DNA from 2 places in the Motilimonas sp. 1_MG-2023 genome. Region 1 is predicted to be linked to the other one. Evidence: predicted binding sites of a transcription regulator. Region 1 holds the regulator's gene; the other holds the start of a gene.
What was found. The regulator ArgR, encoded in region 1, controls arginine synthesis, uptake and breakdown. The targets are predictions, from matches to a motif close to ANTGAATANNTATTCANT.
Positions count from the first base shown of each region.

Region 2: a site for ArgR is predicted at 2,163-2,180, ahead of argC (N-acetyl-gamma-glutamyl-phosphate reductase). Genes of this name have one in related genera too.

Region 1 is NZ_JAUOPX010000002.1:136,178-142,381, forward strand. Features, by position in the region: gene agaR (transcriptional repressor AgaR) at 363-1,133, opposite strand; gene mdh (malate dehydrogenase) at 1,381-2,313, opposite strand; gene Q4519_RS01790 (transporter substrate-binding domain-containing protein) at 2,521-3,252, opposite strand; gene argR (transcriptional regulator ArgR) at 3,555-4,022, shown strand; gene Q4519_RS01800 (ABC transporter ATP-binding protein) at 4,029-5,069, opposite strand; gene Q4519_RS01805 (iron ABC transporter permease) at 5,122-6,204, opposite strand, start outside.
Region 2 is NZ_JAUOPX010000032.1:11,560-17,763, reverse strand. Features, by position in the region: gene ppc (phosphoenolpyruvate carboxylase) at 1-583, opposite strand, end outside; gene argE (acetylornithine deacetylase) at 997-2,145, opposite strand; gene argC (N-acetyl-gamma-glutamyl-phosphate reductase) at 2,371-3,381, shown strand; gene argB (acetylglutamate kinase) at 3,479-4,252, shown strand; gene Q4519_RS15460 (ornithine carbamoyltransferase) at 4,299-5,216, shown strand; gene Q4519_RS15455 (argininosuccinate synthase) at 5,216-6,204, shown strand, end outside.

The DNA of each region.
Region 1 (6,204 bases):
AAAATAAAAGTGAAAGCTAGTTCACAAGTAAAATGGTTTCGTTTTTCCGCAAAAAACCTTTCGATCCAGTAAAAGTGAAAGAAATACATTTCAATTGAAAGCAGATATTTATTAGAGGAAAGTGCGGTAAGACTGACTTCTAGAAACAGAAAAGTGAAAGGGGGACATGAAAGAGGAGAAACCGTAGCATTTCGAACTGCGATCTGCGCGAGATCACATAACCAGAGCTTGGCTAAGTTGATGACCAGAATAAAGCAACGACATCAACCCAATTAGGCAGATGGTTAACCATGGGTGAATGAGGGGATAGGCGCGATAAGAGCAGCTAACAAAAATAGCAGAAGCAAACAGTCAGGAGAGAATTAGTCGACAATTCTTACATCCACCCCTAGAGCGGTCAAATATTCAACATAATCAGGTGGGATGCCACTGTCGGTGATTAGCATGGCAAGTTGCTCAGGGCGCGCAATCAAGCAAAAGCTTTGCCGATTAAATTTTGAAGAATCCGTGATCGCAATAACCTGTTGCGCGGCTTCAACCATTTTTCGATTGATATCAGCTTCACCTTGATGGGGTGTCGTGATCCCGGCTATTTTATCAAAACCGTCTACCCCTAAAAATAAGGTATTGAAGCGAAAGCTAGACAGCAGGCCTTCACCACTAGTCCCATTGATAGAATATGAACGCTTACGAATAGTGCCACCAGTGAGCATGACTTCTATATCAGGTTGATTGGCGAGGTGATAAGCGATGTTGATTCCATTCGTCATCACAGTAAGGTGACGCATAGAGTGAAGATGGTAAGCAATTTGTTCAGTGGTCGAGCCAGAATCAAGAATGATCTTATCGCCATCTTTAATTAATGAAGCGGCGTATTTGCCAAGCTTGGCTTTAATGCTGGTGTTTAGCTGCTTTTTGTCGTTCAGTGGTTTATCGAAGGTAAATTGATTGTTAAGTAACGCGCCACCATAACAACGGATAACACATCCTTTTTTTTCTAAATAATTTAGATCGTTACGAATAGTCACAGTAGAGACTTGGTACAATTCAGCAAACCAACTGACCTCACCTTGTTGATTTTTTTGAATGTATTCTAAAATCGCTTTACGCCGCTGCGCAGTATCAAGAGCCATGTCAATTCGCCAATAGAGTTAACCTAGCAATGAGTCTACCCAGTAGTGGTGAAAATTAACAACCCGAATTATCAATTTTTAGCCTGAGAGGTGTTATTAATTGCTTTGACAACAAGTGGTTGGAGATAGCTATACGTTGCAAAATCAAGCTGCTTGGGTGTCGATAAAATAAAACCCCAAACTAAATATTTGGGGTTTTTCACTAACCACAAGCTGCTAGTGCAGACATGGGATTAACCAGTATGAATTAAACGAAATCCACGCCTTTTTGAATGTCACCTTTTAGGGTATCTAGCATTTCAGTTAATGCTGTTTGTTCAAATGCGCTGATGTCGCCGTAAGGCAGTACTTTCTCTACGCCGTTTTTACCAAGTAATACTGGTTGTGCGAAGAACTCTGCATGCTCGCTGCCAGCATCCACATAAGTACATTCAACAACACCTTGCTTACCGTTTAGCGCTGCCACTACTGACAGACCAAAACGCGCTGCCGCTTGACCCATTGAAAGTGTTGCAGAGCCGCCACCGGCCTTCGCTTCAACTACTTCAGTACCCGCGTTTTGAATGCGTGTGGTTAGGCTAGCGATTTCTTCATCAGAGAATTCAACACCTTGAACTTGTGAAAGTAGCGGAAGGATAGTAACACCTGAGTGACCACCGATAACGTTAACTTTAATATCCGTTGCTTTTAAGCCTTTCGCTTCAGCGATGAAGGTTTCAGAGCGGATAACATCTAAAGTAGTGATACCAAATAATTTGTTTTTATCGTAAACGCCAGCATTTTTTAGCACTTCACGCGCAATCGCAACGGTCGTGTTAACAGGGTTAGTGATGATACCGATACATGCTTTTGGACAAGCAGCCGCTACTTTTTCAATCAGGTTTTTAACGATACCCGCGTTTACATTAAATAAGTCCGCGCGATCCATACCAGGCTTACGTGCTACACCAGCAGAAATAAGCACTAAATCAGCACCAACAAGTGCCGGTGTTGGATCTTCGCCAGCAAAGCCTTCAATCGCAACATCAGTTGGGATATGGCTAAGGTCTTTTGCAACACCTGGGGTAACAGGTGCAATATCATATAATGATAATTCTGAGCCAGCTGGTAAATCATTTTTTAGCAAAAGAGAAAGGGCTTGACCGATACCGCCCGCAGCGCCTAAAACAGCTACTTTCATGTGGTTGTCTCCGTTATGTGTAGGTGAGGATTCATTCCTTTTATTATGCGAGCAAAGTCTATGAGATCCACCTAAAAAACACAATCTGTTAACAGAGCTGAAACCCTAAGTTGTGAGCAAATAGAAAAAACCCAACCATAACTTACAGCTTTTTTAACATCTCGTTAGCATTTAAGCCCATTTTAACAACCAATCCAGCCTTCTCTGCTAGCGAAAGTACTTCATAATAATCCGATCGTATTCCCCTGTAGCCTTGATTTGCTTTAATGCTTTATTTAAATCCCTAAGCAGGCGCTTATTCGACTTGTTGACCGCAATCCCATAACCAAGACCAAAATATTCCACATCAGTGATCTTTTTCCCAACTATCTCAAACTCGCTATTTGTTGGCGCTTGTAACCAAGCATCGGCGACAGCAAAATCCACTAATACTGCATCAATATCACCCAAGCGAAGGTCAGCAAAAGCTTTTGCATAAGTGGCATAAGGCACTGTCAGCGCCCCTTGCATGGATGGCTCTTCAACAAGATAGCGCTGTTGTTGGCTACCATTTTGTACACCAATGGCTTGATTTTTAACGTTAACCGCTCCGTCATATGTGCCTTTTTTGGCAACAAACACCGCACTACTATCGTAATAAATATCCGTAAATGCCACTAAAGCACTGCGCGCTTCGGTGACATTAAGTGCCGCAATTACGGCATCATAATTACGAAATTGCAAAGCCGGTATCAAACTATCAAATGCTTTATTATGAAATACACACTCAGCTTTTAAGTGGCGGCAAAGCGCGTTAGCTAAATCGATATCTAAGCCGGCGAATTGCCCTGCATCATCTAAATATTCGAAAGGTGGGTAACTGGCCTCAGTAGCAAATTGAATCCGACTAGCAGCAACACTCTGAAAACTTAAACAACACAATAACAACACTCGCCACATAACACTTCACCCTTTCTTCAAATCCACTAGCGCCTGACTCTATTCTAGTTTAGAATCCCGTTTTTTAGTCAGCGGTGACTTTAAACAGAATCAAACTCGACATATTACTAAATTTTCGAACAATTACCTGTTAAATGTATTTTTCAGCCTTAATATGAACTGCAACAACCTATCTATTGAGTCTTTTAAGTTTATTTGGTGATACCGCTCTCTTTTAGCCTTTCCAACTAACCATATCACTTGCTAGAAAATGATTTTTTATGCAAGATATTGGTTTATTTTTGACTGATTATGTATTTCTAATGAAAAACAACGACAAGCAAGATCGCCTTATTGAAGCATTTAAATCTCTTTTAAAAGAAGAAACGTTCGGCTCACAAGGTGAAATTGTCAGCGCATTGCAAGCGCAAGGCTTTGATAATATCAATCAATCAAAAGTATCTCGGATGCTAAACCGCTTTGGCGCAGTGCGCACTCGCAATGCTAAATCTGAGATGGTTTATTGTCTACCAGCTGAATTAGGCGTACCGGCTACCAGTAGCCCGTTGAAGAACTTAGTCAGTGACATCGATTACAATGACGCATTGGTTGTGATCCGTACCAGCCCAGGCGCCGCGCAGCTAATTGCAAGATTGCTCGACTCACTCAGTAAAGCAGACGGGATTTTAGGGACCATTGCAGGCGATGATACAATCTTCATCACTCCCACTAATACGAAAGAAATTCAACGCACTGTGCTTACTGTCAAAAGCTTGTTTGATATGCGCTAAGAACCATTAGGCGCTTTGCTTATCGAATAAAATAAGCTCATGAGGCATAACCGCTAAATCCACAGCTTGCTGTGCAGTAAAATGCTGCGCAACCTGACACTCAAACTCTTGCTGTGCGAGTTTTACATATACTTTTGAACTGGCGCCAAGAAACTGCACATCACTCACCACGCCCGCTCCCGTATCATTAGCCGTTAAGCTTATTTGTTGCGGCCTGATAAAAATATCGTAGCTGGTCGCATCTGATTTATGGTGAGCAACAGTACTACACACTCTACCCAAAGGTGTATTGACGTGGTGCTCATCAATCACAGTGGCGGGTAAATAGTTGCCACCACCAAGGAAATCAGCAACAAAACGAGTAGCCGGACGAAGATACAACTGATCCGGCGTTCCTACTTGCACAATTTTACCTTGGTCTAGTACCGCCAGTTTATCAGCAAAAGCAAATGCTTCTTCTTTTGAGTGAGTAACAAATACCGCACTTACCCCAGCTTTTTTTAGAATCTGTCGAATTTCAGCAATCAGTTTCAATCGCACCTGGCTGTCAATATTAGAAAAAGGCTCATCCAGCAGCATTAAATCCGGCTGATATGCTAGCGCTCGTGCAATCGCGACACGCTGTTGCTGACCACCTGAAAGTTGATGTGGATAACGTTCACTCAATTCGCTAAGGTTCACCAAATCCAGTACTTGCTTGGCACGCTGCTGCTGTTCTTTTTTCGGCAACTCATCAATACCAAACACCACGTTATCCATCACCGTCATGTGCGGAAATAAGGCGTAATCTTGGAAAATCATGCCAATTTTGCGTTGCTCAGGAGGTAAGTGGAAACCTGTTTTATTAACCACTTTGCCATTGATCATTACCTCACCCGATTTCAATGGTAGCAATCCGGCGATGGCTTTAAGTAACGTGGTTTTACCACAACCACTTGAGCCCAATAGACAGAGGATCTCATTCTCTTCTAGCGTGACACTCATATCCGACAAAATATCGAGGCCGTTGTAGCTACAATGAACGTTTGAGATAACCAATGCTGACATAGCTAAGGGTGTCCTTTTAAAAACTTTTAAAAAAGAGGGGTGATAAACTCTATTAATGCCGCTCAATAGAGCGACTCAATATGATCAATGGCACTAAACCCACTAAGATAATCACTATCGCAGCCAATGCGCCATGCTCGATCATCTCATCAGAAACAAACTGATAAACATATGTCGCTAATGTTTCAAAGTTAAATGGCCGCAAAATAAGCGCCGCCGGTAATTCTTTCATTGATTCAATAAATACCAACAACACAGCTGTAAAACAGCCTTTACTAATCAATGGAATATGAACTTTTCGCACCATTTTTACCGGAGAGTGCCCTAAAGTACGCGACACCATATCAAGTGAAGGTGGAATTTTATTGATGCTACTTTCTACCGCCCCCACCGCGATAGCAGTAAAACGCACCAAATAACCAGCAATCAACGCCAGCATAGTGCCACTAAATAATAGCCCAGGCCCTTGTCCACCAAAATGCTCAACCAAGTCATTTAAACTATGATCAAGCCAACCAAAAGGGATCAATATACCAATGGCCAACACTGTGCCCGGAACGGCATATCCCATTGAGCTCAAGCGAGCGGGAATATCTGAGCCTCGTTGCATATGTAAACGGCGAAATAAACCGACCAGAATAGCGATGATACAAGCAAGTACAGCAACCACTCCGGCAATGAAAAAAGTATTTAAGCTAAATTCAATAAATTCAGCGGTCCAAGAATCAGTAAAATATTGCGTAGCAAAGTAAACTAACATCGAAAATGGAAATATAAAGCCGAGTGTAACTAAAGACCAACAAAACAATGCCGCCAACCACTGCTGCCATGGTTTCATAAGCAACAAATGCGCGCTCTCTTGCCCCATATTTTTTTGAAAAACTTTTTGTTTGCGTCGACTAAAACGTTCCAATGCTAATAACATTACCACTACTACTAACATTAGCGTCGATATTTTGGCTGCTGCATGAAGGCTACCGTAACCTTGCCAAGTATCAAACACAGCACGAGTTAACGTATTAACAGCAAAAAAGTTCACGGTTGCAAAATCGGCTAAGGTTTCCATCGCAATTAAAGATAGCCCGACTGCAATGGCAGGTCTTGCCAACGGTAAACTAATACGGCAAAAAGCTTG
Region 2 (6,204 bases), on a different contig from region 1:
GTTGCTTACGAATTTCATCAGTGTGCCAAGCTTGGGTGATTAGCTCTTCCAAGCGGTAAAGTAATTTTTCTTTTTCGCGCTCAGAGATATCACTTAGCTCTAATGAAGCTAAGCAACTGTTGATGGCAACGTGCTTATGGATCAGGGTTCGGCGGGTAATTTCTGTTGGATGCGCAGTCAGTACCAAGTCCATTTTCATTTCTTCAATGGCGGCTTTAATCGCCTCTGGGCTCGCATCTGACGCTTTTAATTTGCCGAACAACTCATCAATTGGATCTGGTGCGCAAACTTGCTCTTCACAGTGGCGTGAAGTGGTATGAAACTGCTCTGCAATATTAGCGAGGTTTAAAAAGTGGGTGAAGGCACGAGCTACAGGTAACAGTTCATCGTCCGACAGGCCTGCAAGCATAGCTACGAGTAGTTCTCCATCAGCATCATTACCCGCACGAGATGATTTAGACAATTGTCTAATGGTTTCAATTTTTTCTAGAAACTCTTCACCTAGATGGTTGGAGATAGTTTGCCCTAATAGCTGACCTAGTAAGCCTACGTTACTGCGTAGAGCAGCATACTTGTCGTTCATCGCTGTTGTCCTTACATTTGTTGTGTTTTTACAACTTTTTTATTTTTCTGTTCGTGTTTCGAATCAGTTCAATAAAACCCATTTAAAACCTAATAACGCTAAACTTATCGTTAACTTGTGTCTAATCTATACGCAAAATGGGCATTGGGTCAAATTTACTCAGTCGATTTATTTGACCAATAACCCATGAGTAATTCATGGTTTTTTGTGTAACTTTCTTACATTTTTGTTAAGGTTGGATATAAAACCAACTGCTGATTCAATCAATTAGCCCGCACCGCTGCTGTTAGATTGTTGTATATTCATACCACAATTAGTCACCAATCTGTGTTTCAATAACCAAATTCAAGCAAGCCTATAATTAGCAACTATATCTAGCTGTTGTCAGACCTAAGCTTAACTTTTACGGCAGATTAGGCTAAGCAAAAGCGCTTTATCAGTGAGCTAAGCAGTTCACTGGTCGGCTTAACAAAAGAAAGATCCAAATATTCATCAGGCTGGTGTGCTTGGCCAATATGGCCTGGGCCCATGACGATGGTGTCACAGCCAAGTTGTTGAATAAAAGGCGCCTCAGTGCAGTAGTTAACCGCTTCAGCTTTATTCCCGCTTAACTGCTCGGCGGTTTGTACTAAATCAGAGGTTTCACTACATGAATAAGCAGGGATCGGCTCGTGTAAATGAAATACATCTACTGCGCCAGGGTATTGTTGCTCAATGCCCGCTAATGCCGATTTCAAGGTAATGAATAGTTCGTTAGGGCTGACCCCCGGAATGGGGCGCATATCAATATGCAGCTCGCAACAACCACAAATACGATTGGGGCTGTCGCCGCCATGAATATGGCCAAAGTTTAGGGTGGGGGCTGGCACTTCAAAATGTGGGCAATTGTACTTTTCTTTAAACAGCTGCTGCACTTTTAATAACTCGGCCAGTACCTTGTGCATGACCTCTATCGCATTTAGTCCTTTACTGGGATCTGAACTATGGCCACTGCGCCCGGTAATACGAATGGCTTCTGACATATGGCCTTTGTGCATAAATACAGGAACCAATCCCGTCGGCTCGCCAATGACAGCATAGTCTGGCTTGATATGTTGACGACTAGCAATGTCGCGAGCGCCAGCCATGGTGGTTTCTTCATCGGCAGTGGCTAGGATGCGTAGTGGCTTGTTCATTTTTGTTAAATCTAAGCCTTTTACGGCTTCAAGAATAAATGCAAAGAAGCCTTTCATATCGATGGTACCAAGGCCATATAAGCGATTACCATCTTCAGTGAGTTTAAAGGGATCTTTGCTCCACTGGCCATCATCAAAAGGTACGGTATCTGTATGGCCTGCAAGCAGTAGACCGCCTTCACCTTGGCCTATTGTGGCAACCATATTGTACTTGCCTGCTAGGCCAGGTAGCGGTGTCACTTCAACTTGAAAACCAGCGGTTTCAAACCAACTAGCCAGTTTTGTGATTACCTGTTGATTACTCTGATCCCAAGCGGAATCAGTAGAACTAATAGAAGGCGTGGCGATCAATTCGCGATATGTTTCAATAAATCCAGGTAATGACATAGGGCCTCAAAATTAAAAATAAATATTAATGCAGAAATATTGCATAAAAAGTTAGATTCGGCTAGCATTTCAGCCTGAATTAACATAACAAATTATGCCCGATAATGAAGACTAATTTTTCCCACAATTCGCGACGACGATCTCACCTTTAATCAAGGCGCTTTTAGGCGCGCATTTTGTTAGTCTTAATCTCATTTAAATAGCTGAAATCAAACGGAATTCGATATGTTGAAAACAATTATAGTGGGGGCCAGTGGTTATACTGGTGCCGAATTAGCCCTTTATATTGCTAAACATCCTGGTCTTGAATTAGCGGGTTTATACGTATCAGAGAACAGCCAAGATCAAGGAAAGCCTATTTCTGATCTATACGGTAAACTGCTGGGGGTGGTTGATCAAACCATACAGCCATTAGCGATTGCAGATATTCCCGCTACTTGCGACGGCATTGATATTGTAGTGTTAGCCACGGCGCACGAAGTAAGCCATGACTTAGCGCCACACTTTTTAGCAGCCAATACCACTGTGTTTGATTTATCTGGTGCATTTCGTGTTAAAGACTCAGCCTTCTATGAAAAATTCTACGGTTTTACTCATCAACACCCAGTACTACTAGAAAAAGCGGTGTATGGCTTAGCCGAATGGAATGCCGAAGCGGTAAAAGATACTGATTTGATTGCCGTTCCTGGTTGTTATACCACTACTTCTTTGCTGGCGCTTAAACCATTACAAGTAGCAGGTTTGATTAAGGCTGGTGTTAAGCCAACCATTAACGCGACGAGTGGTGTCAGTGGTGCAGGGCGCAAAGCGTCAACCACTTCGAGCTTTTGCGAGGTGAGCTTACAACCTTATGGCGTGTTTACCCACAGACACAAGCCTGAAATTGATAGTCATCTTGGTACGCCAGTGGTATTTACGCCGCACTTAGGTAGCTATAAGCGTGGTATTTTAGCCACCATTAATGTGGTACTAAAAGAAGGCGTGACACCCGAGCAAGTGCAAGAGGTGTATGAACAAGCTTATCAAGACGAGCCTATTGTTCGTTTACTTAAAGGTTCATACCCAGCAATTAAAAATGTTGAAGGTACGCCTTTCTGTGATATTGCTTGGGCACAAGATGGTGAAGACTTAGTGATTTTTAGTGCAACAGATAACTTGTTGAAAGGCGCATCATCACAAGCTATGCAGTGCATTAATATCAAATTTGGTTTCCCAATGACCACCTCGTTGATTTAAACCCTCGGTTCTGTGAAGCGTGACTTTTAAGTGATGCTGAAAAACACATAGAATAGCGAGTTTTGTTGGCCATTGGCCGTAAGGAAGTAACAACAGCATGAATAAACCACTGTTAATTAAACTTGGCGGTGCAGTACTTGAGAATAACACTGCCCTTGCAAACTTATTTGATGCGTTAACGCGCTATTTAACAGATAACCAACGTTCATTGATTTTGGTGCATGGCGGCGGAATAGTGGTAGAAGATGTGCTGAGTAAAATGGGCATCAAAAGCGAAAAGAAAAACGGCTTACGTATTACCCCATTTGAGCAAATTCCTTACGTGGCAGGGGCATTGGCGGGCACCTCAAATAAGCTATTAATGGCGAAAGCGCTGCAAGCAGGCCTAAGTGCTGTTGGCCTTTCTTTAGCCGATGGCTTTAGTACTAAGGTGACTCAACTTGATCCTGAGCTTGGTGCTGTTGGTCAATGTAAGCCAAATGATCCAACCTTGCTTAAGGTGTTATTAGCGGCGAACCAATTACCGGTTATTTCATCTATTGGCATTGGTGAAGACGGCCGTTTGTATAATGTTAATGCTGACCAAGCGGCTATCGCGATTTGTGAGTTAGTAGGCGCCGAGTTAGTGTTCCTGTCTGATGTTGATGGTGTGCTTGATGGTAATCAACAGCTTATTCCTGAACTTAATACCACGCTCGCCAATGAATTGATTGCAGCTGGCGTGATCCGTGATGGCATGACGGTGAAAGTACAAGCAGCATTAGAAGCGGCTGAAACCCTAGGTCACGTTATGTTAGCAAGTTGGAAACAACCGGAAAATTTAATTGCCTTATTAAAAGGTGACAATAAAGGTACTAAGGTACTTAAATAACGCATTTACGCTGGTGACTAAAAGCTGCCAGCAAGAGGGAGGGAGCATGGAACATTTATTAACAGGTAAAGAAGCCAGTAAGCAGCAGGTCATTGAGCTCATTAACTTGGGTAAGGACTTAAAAGCGAACCCGAAAAAATATGCTGATGCCCTAAAAGGGAAAAGCATCGTTACCATTTTTGAAAAGCAATCGCTGCGTACTCGCGTGACCTTTGATATTGGTATTCATAAAATGGGCGGTCATGCGGTCTACCTTGATTCACAAAATGGTGCGATTGGTGAGCGTGAAACGGTGAAAGATTTTGCATCGAATTTAACGCGTTGGGCCGATTGTATTGTGGCGCGAGTCATGTCCCATAAAACACTGGAAGAGTTGGCTGAGTACTCTAATGTACCTGTGATTAATTCCCTTTGTGATTTGTATCACCCATGCCAAGGTTTAGCCGACTTCATGACCATTGCTGAACACTATGATGATCTTTCCAAAGTAAAATTGGCTTACGTCGGTGATGGCAATAATGTTACCCACTCTTTATTTATTGTTGGTGCGATTGTGGGAGCGGAAGTGACAGCGGTATGTCCGATTGGCTCAAGCCCAGATGCGCAAATATTAAAACAAGTTGAAGACATTGCTGAAAACTCAGGTGCGACCATTCGCGTGACTAACTCAATGGATGATATCAAGGGATACGATGTCGTTTACGGTGATACTTGGGTATCCATGGGTGACGACACACCATTACAAGCAGTAAAAGATAAATTTATGCCTTATCAAATAAATAGGGCATTGCTGGATAATACCGGCATTAAACATGTGTTACATTGTCAGCCGGCACATCGTGAGTTGGATATCACATCAGAAGTGATGGACGACGAGAATGTTTCACTAATATTCCAACAAGCAGAAAACAGAATGCATATCCAAAATGCCATCATGCTGACATTGATGAAAGGAGATTTTTAATGAGCAAGGTAAAAAAAGTAGTACTGGCTTATTCAGGTGGTTTAGATACTTCGGCGATCATTCCATGGTTGAAAGAAACCTATGATGATTGTGAAATTGTTGCGTTCTGTGCTGACGTAGGTCAAGGCGCAGAAGAGCTAGTCGGCTTAGAAGAGAAAGCCTTGGCCTCAGGTGCTTCAGAGTGTCACATTGTTGACCTGAAAGAAGAATTTGTAAAAGACTACATCTACCCAACCATTGCAACGGGTGCGGTATATGAAGGCACGTATTTATTAGGTACCTCAATGGCGCGTCCAATCATCGCTAAAGCGCAGGTTGAAGTAGCATTGAAAGTTGGTGCGGATGCAGTATGTCACGGTTGTACGGGTAAAGGTAATGACCAAATCCGTTTTGAAAGCTGTTTTGCGGCGTTAGCGCCTGAGCTTAAAGTAATTGCACCTTGGCGTGAGTGGGACATGGTTTCTCGTGAAGACCTGCTTGATTACTTGGCAGAACGTAACATCAAAACCAGTGCTTCAGCGACTAAAATTTACAGCCGCGATGCTAACGCATGGCATATCTCTCACGAAGGTGGCGAGTTAGAAGACCCGTACAATGAGCCAAGCAAGGGTGTTTGGACCATGACGGTTGATCCATTAGATGCACCAAACGAGCCTGAATACGTGACGCTAACCGTTGAAAATGCACGTGTTACTGCAGTTGATGGTGTTGAGTTATCACCTTATCAAGCGCTTATGCTGTTAAATGAAAAAGCAGCTAAACATGGCGTGGGCCGTGTTGATATCACTGAAAACCGTACTGTGGGTATGAAGTCTCGTGGTTGTTACGAAACTCCAGGTGGTACAGTAATGGTTACTGCGCTGCGTGGTATCGATGAACTAGTGCATGACAAACCATCACGTCGCTGGCGTGATCAAGTGGGTCAAGAATTTGCTCACTTAGTCTATGACGGTCGTTGGTTTACACCGCTTTGTGAGTCGTTACTTTC